2 regions of the Halomonas sp. EF61 genome follow, and region 2 is predicted to be linked to the other one. Evidence: riboswitches for the same ligand, from Rfam matches in the RefSeq annotation. Region 2 holds a riboswitch; the other holds the start of a gene.
The links. A riboswitch is a leader RNA that binds a small molecule or an ion and turns the genes downstream of it on or off. The one in region 2 is predicted to bind thiamine pyrophosphate.

Region 1: another riboswitch for thiamine pyrophosphate. It lies ahead of thiC (phosphomethylpyrimidine synthase ThiC); the one in region 2 lies ahead of NFI08_RS10520 (sodium:solute symporter family protein).

The regions. Positions count from the first base shown of each region.
Region 1 covers NZ_JAMSHM010000002.1:544,630-551,713, forward strand. Annotated here, with positions in the region: gene mdoH (glucans biosynthesis glucosyltransferase MdoH) at 1-1,603, shown strand, start outside; TPP riboswitch at 1,667-1,819, shown strand; gene tenA (thiaminase II) at 1,901-2,569, shown strand; TPP riboswitch at 2,724-2,858, shown strand; gene thiC (phosphomethylpyrimidine synthase ThiC) at 2,936-4,888, shown strand; gene NFI08_RS11395 (acetate/propionate family kinase) at 5,173-6,387, shown strand; gene pta (phosphate acetyltransferase) at 6,384-7,084, shown strand, end outside.
Region 2 covers NZ_JAMSHM010000002.1:349,003-356,086, forward strand. Annotated here, with positions in the region: gene NFI08_RS10500 (hypothetical protein) at 1-639, opposite strand, end outside; gene NFI08_RS10505 (TolC family outer membrane protein) at 623-1,990, opposite strand; gene NFI08_RS10510 (sensor domain-containing diguanylate cyclase) at 2,467-4,146, opposite strand; gene NFI08_RS10515 (hypothetical protein) at 4,318-5,106, shown strand; TPP riboswitch at 5,166-5,268, shown strand; gene NFI08_RS10520 (sodium:solute symporter family protein) at 5,349-6,794, shown strand; gene NFI08_RS10525 (LLM class flavin-dependent oxidoreductase) at 6,910-7,084, opposite strand, start outside.

The DNA.
Region 1 (7,084 bases), 200 kb from region 2:
CGCCCTGGTGATGCCGATCCACAACGAGGACGTGCTGCGAGTCGCCGCCGGACTCGAGGCCACCTGCAAGGATCTGGATGACCTGCCGCAAGGCATCGAGGTGGAAGCCTTCGTGCTCAGCGACAGCACCGACGACGAGGTGGTGGCCGAGGAAAAGGCCGCCATGGCCGAGCTGCAGAAGCGTCTGGAAGGCCACTGCCAACTGCACTACCGCCACCGTGACAGTAACGTCGGGCGCAAGGCAGGCAATCTGGGCGACTTCTGCACCCGCTGGGGCAGCCACTACGACTACATGCTGGTGATCGACGCCGACAGCCTGATGAGCGGCACGACCGTCATCGAGCTGATCGACGAGATGATGGCCAACCCGCGCCTTGGCCTGTTGCAGACGGTGCCGATTCCGGTGCGCCAGGACAGCCTGTTTGGCCGCGCCAACCAGTTCGCTGCTGCACTCTATTCGCCGATGCTGGCCAGCGGTCTGAGCTTCTGGCACGCCACCGCGGCCAACTACTTCGGCCACAACGCCATCATTCGCGTGGACGCCTTCACCGATGCCTGTGGCCTGCCGGAGCTGCCCGGCAAGCCGCCGCTGGGAGGCGATATCCTTAGCCACGACTTCGTCGAGGCGGCGCTGCTGCGCCGTGCCGGCTGGCAGGTGCGCATGCGCACCGACCTGGGCGGCAGCTTCGAAGAAATGCCGAGCCATATCCTCGACTACGCCAAGCGTGACCGCCGCTGGGTCCAGGGCAACCTGCAGCATATGCGCCTGCTTGGCGGACGCGGACTGCACGTGCTCAGCCGTCTGCACTTCTTCTTCGGTGCCCTCGCCTACCTGTCGTCGCTGGTGTGGCTGGCGATCCTGGTGATCAGCACCATCGACGCCCTGATCCGGGCGTTGGTGCCGACCAACTTCTTCACCTCGAGTTCGCAGCTGTTTCCCGACTGGCCGATCGCCCCGCCCAACCTGATCATGCCGCTGCTGATCGGCACCCTGGGCATGCTGCTGATGCCCAAGGTGCTGGGGCTGGTGCTGGGCCTGATCCAGAACCCGCAGGCCTACGGCGGACGGGCCCGGCTCGTCGCCAGCATGCTGCTGGAGACGCTGTTTGCCATGCTCATCGCGCCCTTGATGATGGTGTTCCACAGTCGTTTCGTGATTCAGGTACTGAGCGGCCGCACCGTGGCCTGGGATCCACAGTCCCGCGAGGGACGCGCCCTGCCCTGGAAGGAAGCCTTTCGCCACACCTGGCTATGGTCACTGATCGGCGCCTTGTGGGCGCTGGTGACCTGGGCCTTCACCCCGAGCTTCTTCATCTGGCTGACGCCGGTGTGGCTCGGCCTGGTGATGGCCGCCCCGCTGGTCCGCTGGAGCTCCAGCCTGAGCATCGGCCGGGCCCTGAGGCGCGCCGGCCTGTTGCTGGTCCCGAGCGAGACCCACCCCCCGGCGGTGGTAGGCGAGCTTCGCGTCGCCGAGGCACCACCGCCGCCGGCCACCCCGGCCGAGCCGCCACGGGAAATCCCCCGCGAGATGCCGGTGCAGTCCTTTCGCGAGCACGGCACGGAATCGGCGCCGGAGGTCTCCGGCGAGAAGTCCATCGACTGAGCCGGATCCCGCCCGCTTTCACCCTGGTGGACACCCCGGCAAGCCGTGCTAGACTCGATCCAGACTCGCTTGACGGGGTGCCGGTGAATCCGGCTGAGATGGCGCAGGGCCAGGTGATGAACCACCGGCCGCCAGCGCCGATCCCGTGGAACCTGATCCGGGTGCGGTGTGGCCTCACACCTTGAACCGGCGTAGGGAATCAGGCGGTGGTGCCAGCCCCTGCGCGCGCACCTCCCTCCTTTCTCGTCGCCGTGTCCTTTGCCGCCGCCCTCCGGATCCGCAACAACCGGAGGCAACATGGGCTACCGCTTTACCGATCTTGTCGACGCCTGCCGCGATGACTGGCACGCCTACATCGAACACGACTTCGTGCTCGCCCTTGGCCGTGGTGAACTGGCCGACGCCAGCTTCCGTCACTATCTGAAGCAGGACTATCTGTTTCTGCTGCAGTTCTCCCGGGCCTACGCCCTGGCGGCCTACAAGAGCCACAGCCTCGACGAGCTGCGCGGCGCCTTCGACGGCATGAAGACCATCCTCGACGTGGAACTCGGCCTGCATCTCGCCTTCTGCCGCGACTGGGGCATCGGCGAGGCCGAACTCGCCGAGCTGCCCGAAGCCCGCGCCACCCTGGCCTATACCCGCTACGTGCTGGACGCCGGCAGCCGCGGCGACCTCCTGGACCTGCACGTGGCGCTGGCCCCCTGCATGGTCGGCTACGCCGATATCGCACGAAACCTCAACGCCCGCCCGGACACCCTGCGCGGTGCCGACAACCCCTTCGACGCCTGGATCGCCATGTACGAAAGCGACGACTTCCAGGCCGCCGCACGCCAGGAGCAGGCCTGGCTCGATGATCAGCTTGGCCAGGTATCCGGCGAGCGCTTTGCGCGACTGTCACGGATCTTCGCCGACGCAACACGACTCGAGATCGACTTCTGGCAGATGGGACTCGATCTAAGCGACTAACACGACTAGGCGCTGTCCGAAAAGTCGACGAGCGAAGGTTAGACAAGGCAAAAATCGGTGAGAAAGCGCAGTTTACGGGGTGTAAATGAGCATTTTGATCCGATTTTTAACGCCGTATTACCGAGCGCAGGCACTTTTCAGACAAGCCCTAGCACCACGCTTGACGGGGGGCCGTAAGAGGCGGCTGAGATCATGCAGCGCATGGGACCCGTTGAACCTGATCTGGGGGTAACCCCGATGCCATGGCATCGCGGTGAGGACCAGCGTAGGGATCAAGCGCTCACGGCCCCGGCCACGACGCCCCCTCCTTCCTCACGCCATGCCCACTCAAACGCCAGCACCCAGTGCCGTGAGAAGGACAAGCCAATGCCGCTCGATCAACCCGTTTCCTCAAACAAACCCCGCCATAGTGCGCACTTCCTGGCCGAGACCGCCCAGGTCGACCAGGCCGCGGTTACGCCCCTGCCGGGTTCGCGCAAGGTCTATGTAAAGGGCTCCCGCGACGACCTGCGGGTGCCGTTTCGCGAGATTTCGCTGTCAGCGACCCGCACCTCCGGGGCCGATGAGGCCAACCCGCCGCTCTTGGTCTACGACACCTCCGGCCCCTACACCGATCCCCAGGTCGAGGTCGACCTGCGCCGCGGGCTTGCCGAGTTGCGCCGGCCCTGGATCGAGGAGCGCGACGACACCGAATGGCTCGATGGCCCGACCTCGGACTACGGTCGCCGGCGTGCCAACGACCCAACGCTCGCCCCGCTGCGTTTCGAACTGACCCGCACGCCGCGCCGCGCACGTCGTGGCGCCGACGGCAGCGCCGGCAATGTTACCCAGCTGCACTACGCCCGCCGCGGCATCATCACCCCGGAGATGGAGTTCATCGCCATCCGCGAGAACCAGCGTCGACAGGCCCTGGCCGATGGCTATCGAGGCAGCGACGAGGTCGAGCGCATCCTTGACCACCAGCATCCCGGGCAGGGCTTCGGCGCCCGTCTGCCAGAGGAGATCACCCCCGAGTTCGTGCGCCAGGAAGTCGCCGCCGGGCGCGCCATCATCCCCGCCAACATCAATCACCCGGAAGCCGAGCCGATGATCATCGGGCGCAACTTCCTGGTGAAGATCAATGGCAATCTGGGCAACTCGGCGGTGACCTCCTCCATCGAGCAAGAGGTCGAGAAGATGACCTGGGGCATCCGATGGGGCGCCGATACCATCATGGATCTGTCCACTGGCCAGAACATCCACGAGACCCGCGAGTGGATCATCCGCAACTCGCCGGTACCGATCGGCACCGTGCCGCTCTATCAGGCGCTGGAGAAGGTCAAGGGCGTGGCCGAGGACCTCACCTGGGAGGTGTTCCGCGACACCCTGATCGAGCAGGCCGAACAGGGCGTGGACTACTTCACCATCCACGCAGGCGTGCTGCTGCGCTACGTGCCGCTGACCGCCAACCGGGTCACCGGCATCGTCTCCCGCGGTGGCTCGATCATGGCCAAGTGGTGCCTTTACCATCACCAAGAAAGCTTCCTCTACACCCACTTCGAGGAAATCTGCGAGATCTGCAAGCAGTACGACGTGGCCTTCTCGCTGGGCGATGGCCTGCGCCCGGGCTCGGTGGCCGACGCCAACGACGAGGCCCAGATGGCGGAGCTCAAGACCCTGGGTGAGCTGACCCATATCGCCTGGAAGCACGACGTCCAGGTGATGATCGAAGGCCCCGGCCACGTGCCCATGCACCTGGTCAAGGAGAACATGGACAAGCAGCTCGAGTACTGCGACGAGGCGCCCTTCTATACCCTTGGGCCACTGGTGACCGATATCGCCCCGGGCTACGACCACATCACCTCTGGCATCGGAGCGGCGATGATCGGCTGGTACGGCTGCGCCATGCTGTGCTACGTCACCCCCAAGGAGCACCTGGGCCTGCCCGACAAGGACGACGTCAAGACCGGCATCATCACCTACAAGATTGCCGCCCACGCCGCCGACCTGGCCAAGGGGCATCCCGGCGCCCAGCGCCGCGACAACGCCCTGTCCAAGGCGCGTTTCGAGTTCCGCTGGGAGGACCAGTTCAACCTGGGCCTCGACCCTGACACCGCCCGCGCCTATCACGACGAGACGCTGCCCAAGGACTCCGCCAAGGTGGCCCACTTCTGCTCCATGTGCGGCCCCAAGTTCTGTTCCATGAAGATCAGCCAGGAGGTCCGCGACTACGCCCGCGACAACGGCCTGGAGGGTGACGGCGACGCCGTCATGGCCGGCATGGAGGAGCGCGCCCGGGTCTTCCGTGAACAAGGCGCTGAGCTGTACAAGGAGGTTTGAACAAGGAGGTCTGAGACAAGCCATTCCCCGGCGCATCCCCGGGCAGCGTTCGACTGCCCGGGGATCCACGTCTTGTACGCTCAGGCTTAGTCCCGCCGCACAAAGTTAGACAAAAGTCTAATCCAAAGATTCATGCACTTGACGCTCATCACGGCTTCGTCGGATCCACCAGCAAAGCCATTCGACTACCTCCCCAGGCCAATTATTCGCGCCCCGGGGCGGTGCTAGATTCGCCGCCATCCCACGCATTCTCGCCTCACCAAGGCGTCTTTTCTGGAGATGGCATGAAAGCCCCGATTCTGGTGATCAACTGCGGCTCCTCTTCGATCAAGTTCGCGCTGATCGAACAAGCACCCGAGGCTCCCAGACTGTCCGGCATCGCCGAGCGCCTGGGCAGCCACGAGGCTCGCCTCAAGCTGACAGACGAACACGGCAGCGCCCGTGATATCTCGCTTCCCCGTGCGACTCATGCCCTGGCGCTCAAGACCATCCTCGAGCACCTTGACGTCCACCGGCCCATCGGTATCGGCCACCGGGTGGTGCATGGCGGTGAGCGCTTCACCGCCGCCACCCTGCTCGACGACGCCGTGGTGCGCACCATTCGCCAGACCATCAGCCTGGCCCCCTTGCACAATCCAGCCAACCTCGACGGCATCGTTGCCACTCGCCGGCTGTTCGAGGCGTTGCCTCAGGTGGCGGTGTTCGACACGGCATTCCACCAGACCCTACCGCCCCACGCCTATCGCTACGCCATCCCCGAAGAGCTCTACAGCCGACACGGTATTCGTCGCTACGGCTTCCACGGCTCGAGCCATGCCTACGTGGCCAGCCGTCTGGCAGAGGTCAGCTCCCGTGGCGAGGGCGGCTGGCTGATCGCTCACCTGGGCAATGGCTGCTCCGCTACTGCGGTATGGGCCGGCAGAAGCCTGGACACCAGCATGGGCATGACCCCGCTGGAAGGCCTGGTGATGGGCACCCGCAGCGGTGACGTCGACCCCGGCCTGCACCTGCACCTGGCGCGCCAGCTGGGCATGTCGCTGGAGGGCGTCGATCAGTTGCTCAACCAGAAGAGCGGACTGCTGGGGCTGTCCGAGCTGACCAATGACATGCGTGAGCTCGAACAGGCCGCCAGTGAAGGTCACGCCGGCGCGAGCCTGGCCATCGAGGTGTTCTGCTACCGCCTGGCCAAGTCCCTGGCGGGCCTGGCCTGTGCCCTGCCCCGGATCGACGGCATCGCCTTCACCGGCGGCATCGGCGAAAACTCTGCCCTGGTGCGCGCCCGGACCTTGGGCCACCTGGAGGCCCTCGGTGTACGCCTGGACGGTGACGCCAACGAGAGCCTCCCGCGTGGCGAGGAAGGCCAGATCCACGACCGAGGCGCCAGCTCGGCGCCGGAGATCCGCGTCATCCCCACCGACGAAGAAGGCTATATCGCCAGCCAGACCCGGGAATTGATCGCGAGCCTGACGTCCACGCCAAAGCTCGAGGAGGTTCTGTGAGCACCCAGTCCCGCACGCTGCTGCTGATCCCCATCGACGACGGCGTCGCCCTCACCTCCGCCGGCCTCGGCCTGCTTCGTGCACTGGATACGCTAGGGCTGGACGCGGGTTTTCTGCAGCCCTTCAGCCAGTCCGAAGGTGGCGAGCAGGCAAGTGACAACGACGAACGCGCCCGCTCGCTGGTGGCCAGTACCCTGGGCATAGGTTCGCCGCGTCCGATCTCTCGCCAGACACTGGAGCAGTATCTCGGCCGCGACGATCGCGATGGTCTGCTGGAACTCGCCGTGGAGCGCCACGCCCGCGTCGCCCGCCCTGCCACCGGCAAGGCACCGGCGCTGATCGTGGTGGAGGGCGTTCGCCCACTGCCGCGAAACGCCTACGCCTTCGACCTCAATGTGCGCCTGGCCAGTGCCCTCGACGCCCAGGTGGTATTGGTTGCCGACGGCCAGATCGCCGATCCCCAGGAGCTGGCCAAGCAGTTGCAGTTCCATCGCCAGAGCATCGACGCGGTGGGTTCGGTCCGTACTCTGGGTGCCATGCTGATGCGCCTGCCGGGGGACGGCGACGGCTCGGCCATCGACCAGACCCTGGCCTCGGTCAGCGAGGTCGAGGCCCGCGCCCATCGCCAGCACTGGCAGCAGCAGCTCGCCAGCGGCGCCGATCTGACCCTGCCGGTGGTCGCGGCGGTGCCCTACCG
Region 2 (7,084 bases):
ACGTATCTCGGCCGGATGTAGATGCAGATTGAGGGAATCACGACCGGTATCGCGACCCTGGCGCCGTTCCTCGATCCTCACGGTCAACGGTGGCCAGGGCTTTCGTGCCAGCGCGTGGCTGACCTCGAGCTGTTCGATCACGTCACCGACGAGCGGGGGCATCGCCGCAAGCGTGCTCGCCAATGCATGGCGCACCGCCTCGGCGCTCTCGAGCAGGACATAGTCGGAGACACTGGCGTCGACGCCAGGGCGCCACTTCCACGCCTGGTACAGCGGGAAGCGACGCCCCGGCAGGGCCTTGTCCGGCAGCGGCGCTTCCCAGTACACCTTGGTGGTCGCGGCCTCCAGCCCGAGATGCAGATAGTGCGCCATCGTCTGCGTCGACAGTCCGGCGACGAAGGCCCTCCGGTCGCCAGGCGCCAGCGCCAGCGACTCCAGCAACCCCTCGAGGCGCACCGCAAGATCGTCGGCGTCAACGCCCTCAAGCGGCACACTGTAGAGCCTGCGCTGATGCGCCCATCGGGCGGGAGAGCACTTGACCGAGCGCTCGGCACTGTAGGGACGCGCGAGGCTATCGAGCCAGGACTCGATCAACGCCAGACGCTCGGCGAAGGGCCGGGGTTCAGTGCTGGAAGGCAAGGAGGTCCATCCGGTCATTCATATGGGCGTCGATCTCCGCCAGGTCTTCGCCATTGATGACGCCGGCGGCATGCTTCAGCCGCAGCACGCTGATCAGGTAGTCGTAGCGCGCACTGGCAAGTTCGCTGCGGGCGAAGAACAGATCGCGCTCGGCGTCGAGCAGTTCGAGCACCGGCATGACACCGGATTCATAGGCCACCTGGCGGTATTCGACGATGCGCTGGTTGGCGGTCAAGGACTCGCTGAGCGCCCTGACCCGGGACATGGCGGTGACGATACCCTCGAAGGCCGCACGTATCTCGCGGTCGAGTTCGCGCCGCACCTGTTCGAGTCGAGCCTGCCCTGCCTCGATCAGACGGGTTCCTTCGCGCACCTCCGACGACACTCGCCCACCGCTGTAGACCGGCACATCGAGGCCGACCCGAATGGTCTGGGTCTCGACCTCGCTGCCGCCGCCGAACAATGAGCCCTCGGTCTCGTCGTTGTCGTAGTCGAGACTCAGATCGAGGGTCGGATAGTGACCACCACGACTCACCTTGACCTGCTGATTGGCCACTTTCACCGCCAGCCGTGCGGCTGATAGACGAGGATTACGCTGCATCGCCAGCTCGATCCAGGCCTCGACTGACGACGGTTCCGGGCTTGCCAGGGTCAGGTCCTCATCGACCAGGCTAAGCTCCACCGGACGCACGCCGCTGACCTCGGCCAGGGCATTGAGGGCATCGCGCAGACGGTTGGCCACGTCCAGCTCGCGCGCCTCGACCTGCAGAAAGCGCGCCTGGGCGTCGAGCAGATCGATCTCGCGAATCAAACCGTCCTCGAAACGCGCCCTGACCTGCTCGAGATTGGTCTGGACCTGCTTCTTTTCGGCCTGCAGGAAACTCAGGTTTTCCGACAGGGCGAGTACCGCAAAGTAGCGTTCGGCCACCCGCAGGTAGAGATCCTGGCGCGAGACCTCGAGCTCGGACGCGGCCTGCTGGATCTCCAGCTTGGCCTGGCCAAAGGCCGCCCAGCGCGAATAGTCATAGATCGACTGCTCGAGCGAGACACCGTAGACGGTGGTCGGGTAGGACGTGCTGCCGCTGCCGTAGACCTCGTTGTCGGTACTGACGATGTCCTGGGAGATCTCGCTGCGCTCGACATTGACATTGATCTGCGGCAGCAGCGCTGAGCGCGCCTGATAGTAACGCTCATCGGTGGCCTGCTTACCATGAAAGTCGGCCTGAAACTGAGGATCGCTGTCCACCGCGAGCTCGTGAAGTTCCAGCAGACTTTCTGCCAGCACGGACGGAGCAAGCAGGCACGCCCACCCGCCCAACGCCAGGCCGAACGCAAGCTTGTTGAGATGCATGATGATTTTTCCCCTGCGCACCGGTGGGACAAACACCGGCATTGCGCAACTGCTTTGTAATATTTTATTAACAACGGATGTACGATATTACCCACATCTTTTGTAGGAACACAGCTCCTATCTACTCTTTTGCAGGCAACATGATCAACGCAGTATCGACGCAGTAGGAAACCACATCGCAAAAGATGAGAAAGTTCATACTCGCTATCGCATTCCGCCACCGAAGGGAATCGGGTAACACATTGAAACCTGGAAAGTTCCGAAATTACGCGGGACAAGAGACCATCTTCAGGTACACGGGAGCGGCGGCAGTCATGCGCCAAGCAGGTTGCTTCAAGGCCTGGCAGCCGCTGCCACCTCAGCCCAGCCACCTGAGATTACCCAACCACCCACACTGATCCTTTAAGACTAGACCGAAAGAACGAGCAAAGTCCTACGTCAGCGATGACAACGCCGCACCTGGCGACACCTGGGCGCTATTCATCCAGGCTGGCAATGCGGTTGCGACCACTACGCTTGGCGCTGTACAGGCGCCGGTCGGCGCGCTCGAACAGCGGTGCAAACCCCTCCCCCTTGCGATACTGGCTGACGCCTATGCTGATGGTGATGCGAATCGTCTGTCCATCCGACAGGGTGATTTCCCCCCCTTCCACCGCGCGACGCACCCGCTCGGCCGCCTTGATCGCCTCGGGCAAGGCGGTGCGCCGCATGACCACCACGAATTCTTCGCCGCCGGTGCGCGCCACCAGATCGCCATCACGCAGGCAGTTGGCTACTGTTTGCGCCAGCCAGGTGAGCACCTGGTCACCGGCCGCGTGACCGAAACCATCATTGACCTGCTTGAAGAAGTCGATATCGACCGCGGCCAGCGAGAACACCATCCCGCCACTGTCGCATTCCTCGATCAGGCGGGTGACGTGGCGATCCAGCTGGCTTCGATTGGGGAGTCCGGTCAAGGCATCGGTCATCGCCTGGTCTTCCAGCTGATCACGTTCGAGGCGAATACGCTCGACCTCCATCTCGTTGGAAATGACACGTTCGACGGCCCCGACCAGTAGTCGGACCAACTCGATGTCGACCTCGCTGAAGGCGTGCCGCCGCGCCGACGGACTGGAGAAGTTCAGCGTCCCCCAGACCTTGCCCTGGATCCGCAGCGGTGCACCGATATAGGTCTCCAGCTGAAAGTTCTCGTAGCAGGGGTGGCCCTTGACTCGCTCGTCCTGACCGGCGCGGTGGGCATGGAAGACGTCATCGGCGTCGAGGGTCAGCCGACAGTAGGTGTCACCCAGTGCAAAGCTGTCGCCGGCCCCTACTGGCGCAGTATCCGAGGCCGCCCAGCGCACCGTGTAACGCTCCCCCTCGACCTGACTGACCAGCGCGATATCCAGCCTCAGGTAGCTCAAGGCGTCACGCAGCAGCATGTCGACGATCTCTGATACACCGATATCGGTGCGATTTACCCCGGTATGGACATCCCGTAACAACTTGATCATCGAGCGATACTCGGAGACGTCCTGGATGATGGCGTAGAAGCCCATCACCTCATCTTCCACCAGGTCCGGCAGATAGTGGACCTTGAAGTAGATCTGGCGACCATCCTGGAGCACCAGGGAATCCTCGTAGCTGACCTCCTGCCCCGCCAGCGCCAGATCGAAACGTGGCCGGATCTTGGCGTAGGAGTCTGCATCGAGCACCGAAGACACCGGCTGCCCCATCAGCGCCTCGGCAGGCAGGCCGATGAAGTCGAGGTAGGCACGATTGTTGAAACGGAAGCAGAAGTCGCGGTCGACGTAGGCCACCATCACCGGCAGGTGGTCGGCCATCCGCGCGATGACACCGCGGCTTGCCTTCTGCCGAGCCGACAGTCGCAGCACCAGCCCACCATCGGCCAGGCGACAGCAGCTACCATCGCCCAGTTCCAGCGGCATCGAAGGCTTGGCAGCGTGAGCGGCACCCCGGGAGACCCAGGCTTCAGCTACCGCCGCAGCCTCGCCAGGCAGTTCTGCCAGCCCCCGCCCGATCCAGACGTCTCCAGGCTCGCCCAGCACGCGCACGGCATCACCGACCACGTCGTGCACCTGCAACTCCGGCGTCAGGCGTACCAGCACCGTTCCGGACGACACCAATGCCTCTTCCACCCAGGCAAAACGCTCCATGAGGACATCTCCTTGCGTAAGCCCTGCCCTGGACCGGCAGCAGGTCAATACCCTGGCGGCTCGCATACCGTCTTCTCTAGCCTATGAAAAGATGCTTATAGATGCCGGATTATTTCGCTTGCCCGCTTCCACGTTATGCTGGCGTCGCCGACACCGCCGCGGGAGCTGCCCATGAACCACCAGGACCTTGTCGCCATCGAACACGCCCTGACGCTGGCCAATCGCGGGGATACCAGCTGGCTGTGCACGCGCCTGGACACCCCTGCTCCCGCCTTCCCCCACCTGAGCGTCACCAGCGATGCCGATGGCCCCAGGTACGCCGGACAGCCCATCTTGCTGACCCAGGCCCGGGACGGCGGCGCCTGCCTGGTCAATATCGACAACAACGCCAACGATGGCACCCCCTGCCTGGTCGAGCGCCTGTCACCGAGCAGCGAGACCCTGGTGCACCTGGAGGTCATCCATGCAACGCTCGCCGGCCAGCCATCGCTGATTCGCCGCGTCAGCCTGGGCAGTACGTCCATGAACCTGCAGCGACCCACGCCAACCAGTCCGCTGGTCCAGATCGGCGACGACGTCGTCGAGGTGCTGATCCAGCCGGCCTTGCGTCTGGTGCTGACCGGCCACTCCCCGGTCAATGCCGACCTGGCGCGCCAGGGACAACGGCTCGGCTTCGAAGTCATCCTGTGCGCCCCGGACTACCCCGACACGCATCACTCGACAGCGCCCCTGCCGGCAGGCGTCGAGTTCCAGCGCGCGCCCGCAGCTCCCTTCCTGCGCGGCGGCGGCGGGCACCGACGCACCCTGGTGATGGACGCCACCGACGCCTCGACCATTGCGCGAGCGAGCAGCGAGGCCTGCTGTCATGGCTATCTGGCGATGGCTGACATCGATCCACGCCGGGCGGCGAACTGGCTTTACGATGGCTGGCACAGCCTGCGCACCTCGCCCACCGTCTGACGCCCCGTCGCTGCGGCCAAAGCGCCAATTGACAGCCATCGGAGGCGGTCCTACGCTGTGCGCATTCCTGGGGGAGCCTGACGGCTGAGATTCCGCATCACGCGGTAACCCTTTGAACCTGATCCGGGTCATGCCGGCGAAGGGAAGGATGGTTGCGTTATCTCCTCTTTCTTCCTGTCCGCCGCTCGTCCCGCCTGTCCACCGGTCCCTGCGGACAACGACAAGAAAGAGGTCTTCTTTCGATGATGCTCGATCCCACCTGGACGGCGCTGTGGCTTCTGCTGTGCGCCGCCATCTTTGCCATCCCCGGCCTGATCTATGCCCGACGTCGTCAGGGCGGCCTGGATGACTACATCTCGGCTCGCAACAGCCAGAACACCCGCGCCACGGTGTTGACCCTGGTGGCCACCACCCTGGGCACCTGGATCCTGTTCGGCCCCGCCCAGGCGGCCACCTGGGGCGGCATCGGCGCGGTACTGGGCTATGCGCTGGGTTCCATGGTCCCGCGCCTGGTGATGATCCCGCTGGGACGACGCATGCGTGAGCTGATCCCCGAAGGCCACGGCCTCACCGAGTTCGTGATCCATCGCTACGGGCGCACCATGTACGCCTTCACCCTGACGATCATGCTGTTCTATCTGTTCATCTCGCTGGCGGCAGGCCTCACCGCAATCGCCCATATGGTCACCCTGCTGGCGCCGATCCCGCTGTGGCTGACCGCCTGCGTAGTGATGATCGCGACCCTGCTCTACACCTTCTATGGCGGCCTGCGCACCACCATCTTCACCGACAAGGTACAGATGCTGGTGATCCTGCCGTTGCTGGCGCTGCTGCTGGTGTTCGGCTGGCAGGCCGCCGGCGGCGTCGCGCCGACGCTCGAGGGCCTGCAGGAACGTGCGCCCCAGTTGCTGGATGTCACCGATGCCGGTGGCCTGCGTGCCGGTCTGACGTTCTTTATCGCAGTGATGCTGACCGGCCTGTTCTACCAGGGTACCTGGCAACGCATCTACGCCGCCCGGGACAGCAAGGTGCTGCGGCGGGGCTTCTGGATCGCAGGGCTGTTCAACTTTCCGGTGATCGTGCTGATGGGCCTGTTCGGCCTGGCCTTCGTCGGCCTCGGGCTCGAGGGAGACGGTTCGGTGGCGCTGTTCAGCGTGCTGCTGTCCGAGGTGCCTCTGTGGTTCGCCCTGGCCTTGATTCCGCTGGGTCTGGCCCTGGTGATGAGCAGCGCCGATACCACCGTCAACGCCACCTCCAGCATCATCGCCGTCGACATGCATCGGCTGCTGCCCCAGGCCAGCGAAGCCACCCTGATGCGCCTGGCACGCTGGCTGATCGTCGCCGCAGCGGTGCCGGTGACCTGGGTGGCAGCCCAGGGCTACAGCGTGCTCTATCTGTTCCTGCTGGCGGACCTGCTGTGCTCGGCGGCGGCCTTCCCGGTGTTCTTCGGTCTATTCAATCGCCGCTACGACGGGCGCAACGCGGTCCTCAGCACCGCTGCGGGCCTGGTCGCCGGCCTGGCGATGTTCCCGTCTCCCAGCGGCGGTACCGCCACCCTGCTGGAATCCTTCCTGCTGGCGGCCTTCGTGCCGGTGCTGGTCTCGCTGGTGCTGATGAAGCTGCTGCCATCCCGCCAGGACTATGACTTCACCCGCATGGGCAGTCTGGTGCGGCGTTTCCAGAGCTGACACCGCCACGCTGACAGCCTGGCAAGGTGGGATAAAAAACAGCGGGACGTGCTGACGCGTCCCGCTGTTGTCGTTTCCAGGCCTGGCGATCAAGGGCCCTGGCAGTTCCGGCTCATCAGCGCCCGGGACGCGCCAGCCCCAGGTGGTCGCGCAGGGTGCGGCCCTGGTACTCGCGTCGAAACAGCCCGCGGCGCTGCAGTTCCGGTACCACTTGTTCGACCACGTCCTCGATGCTGTCCGGCAGCGACGGCGGCATCAGGTTGAAGCCGTCCGCCCCGCCCTGCTCGACC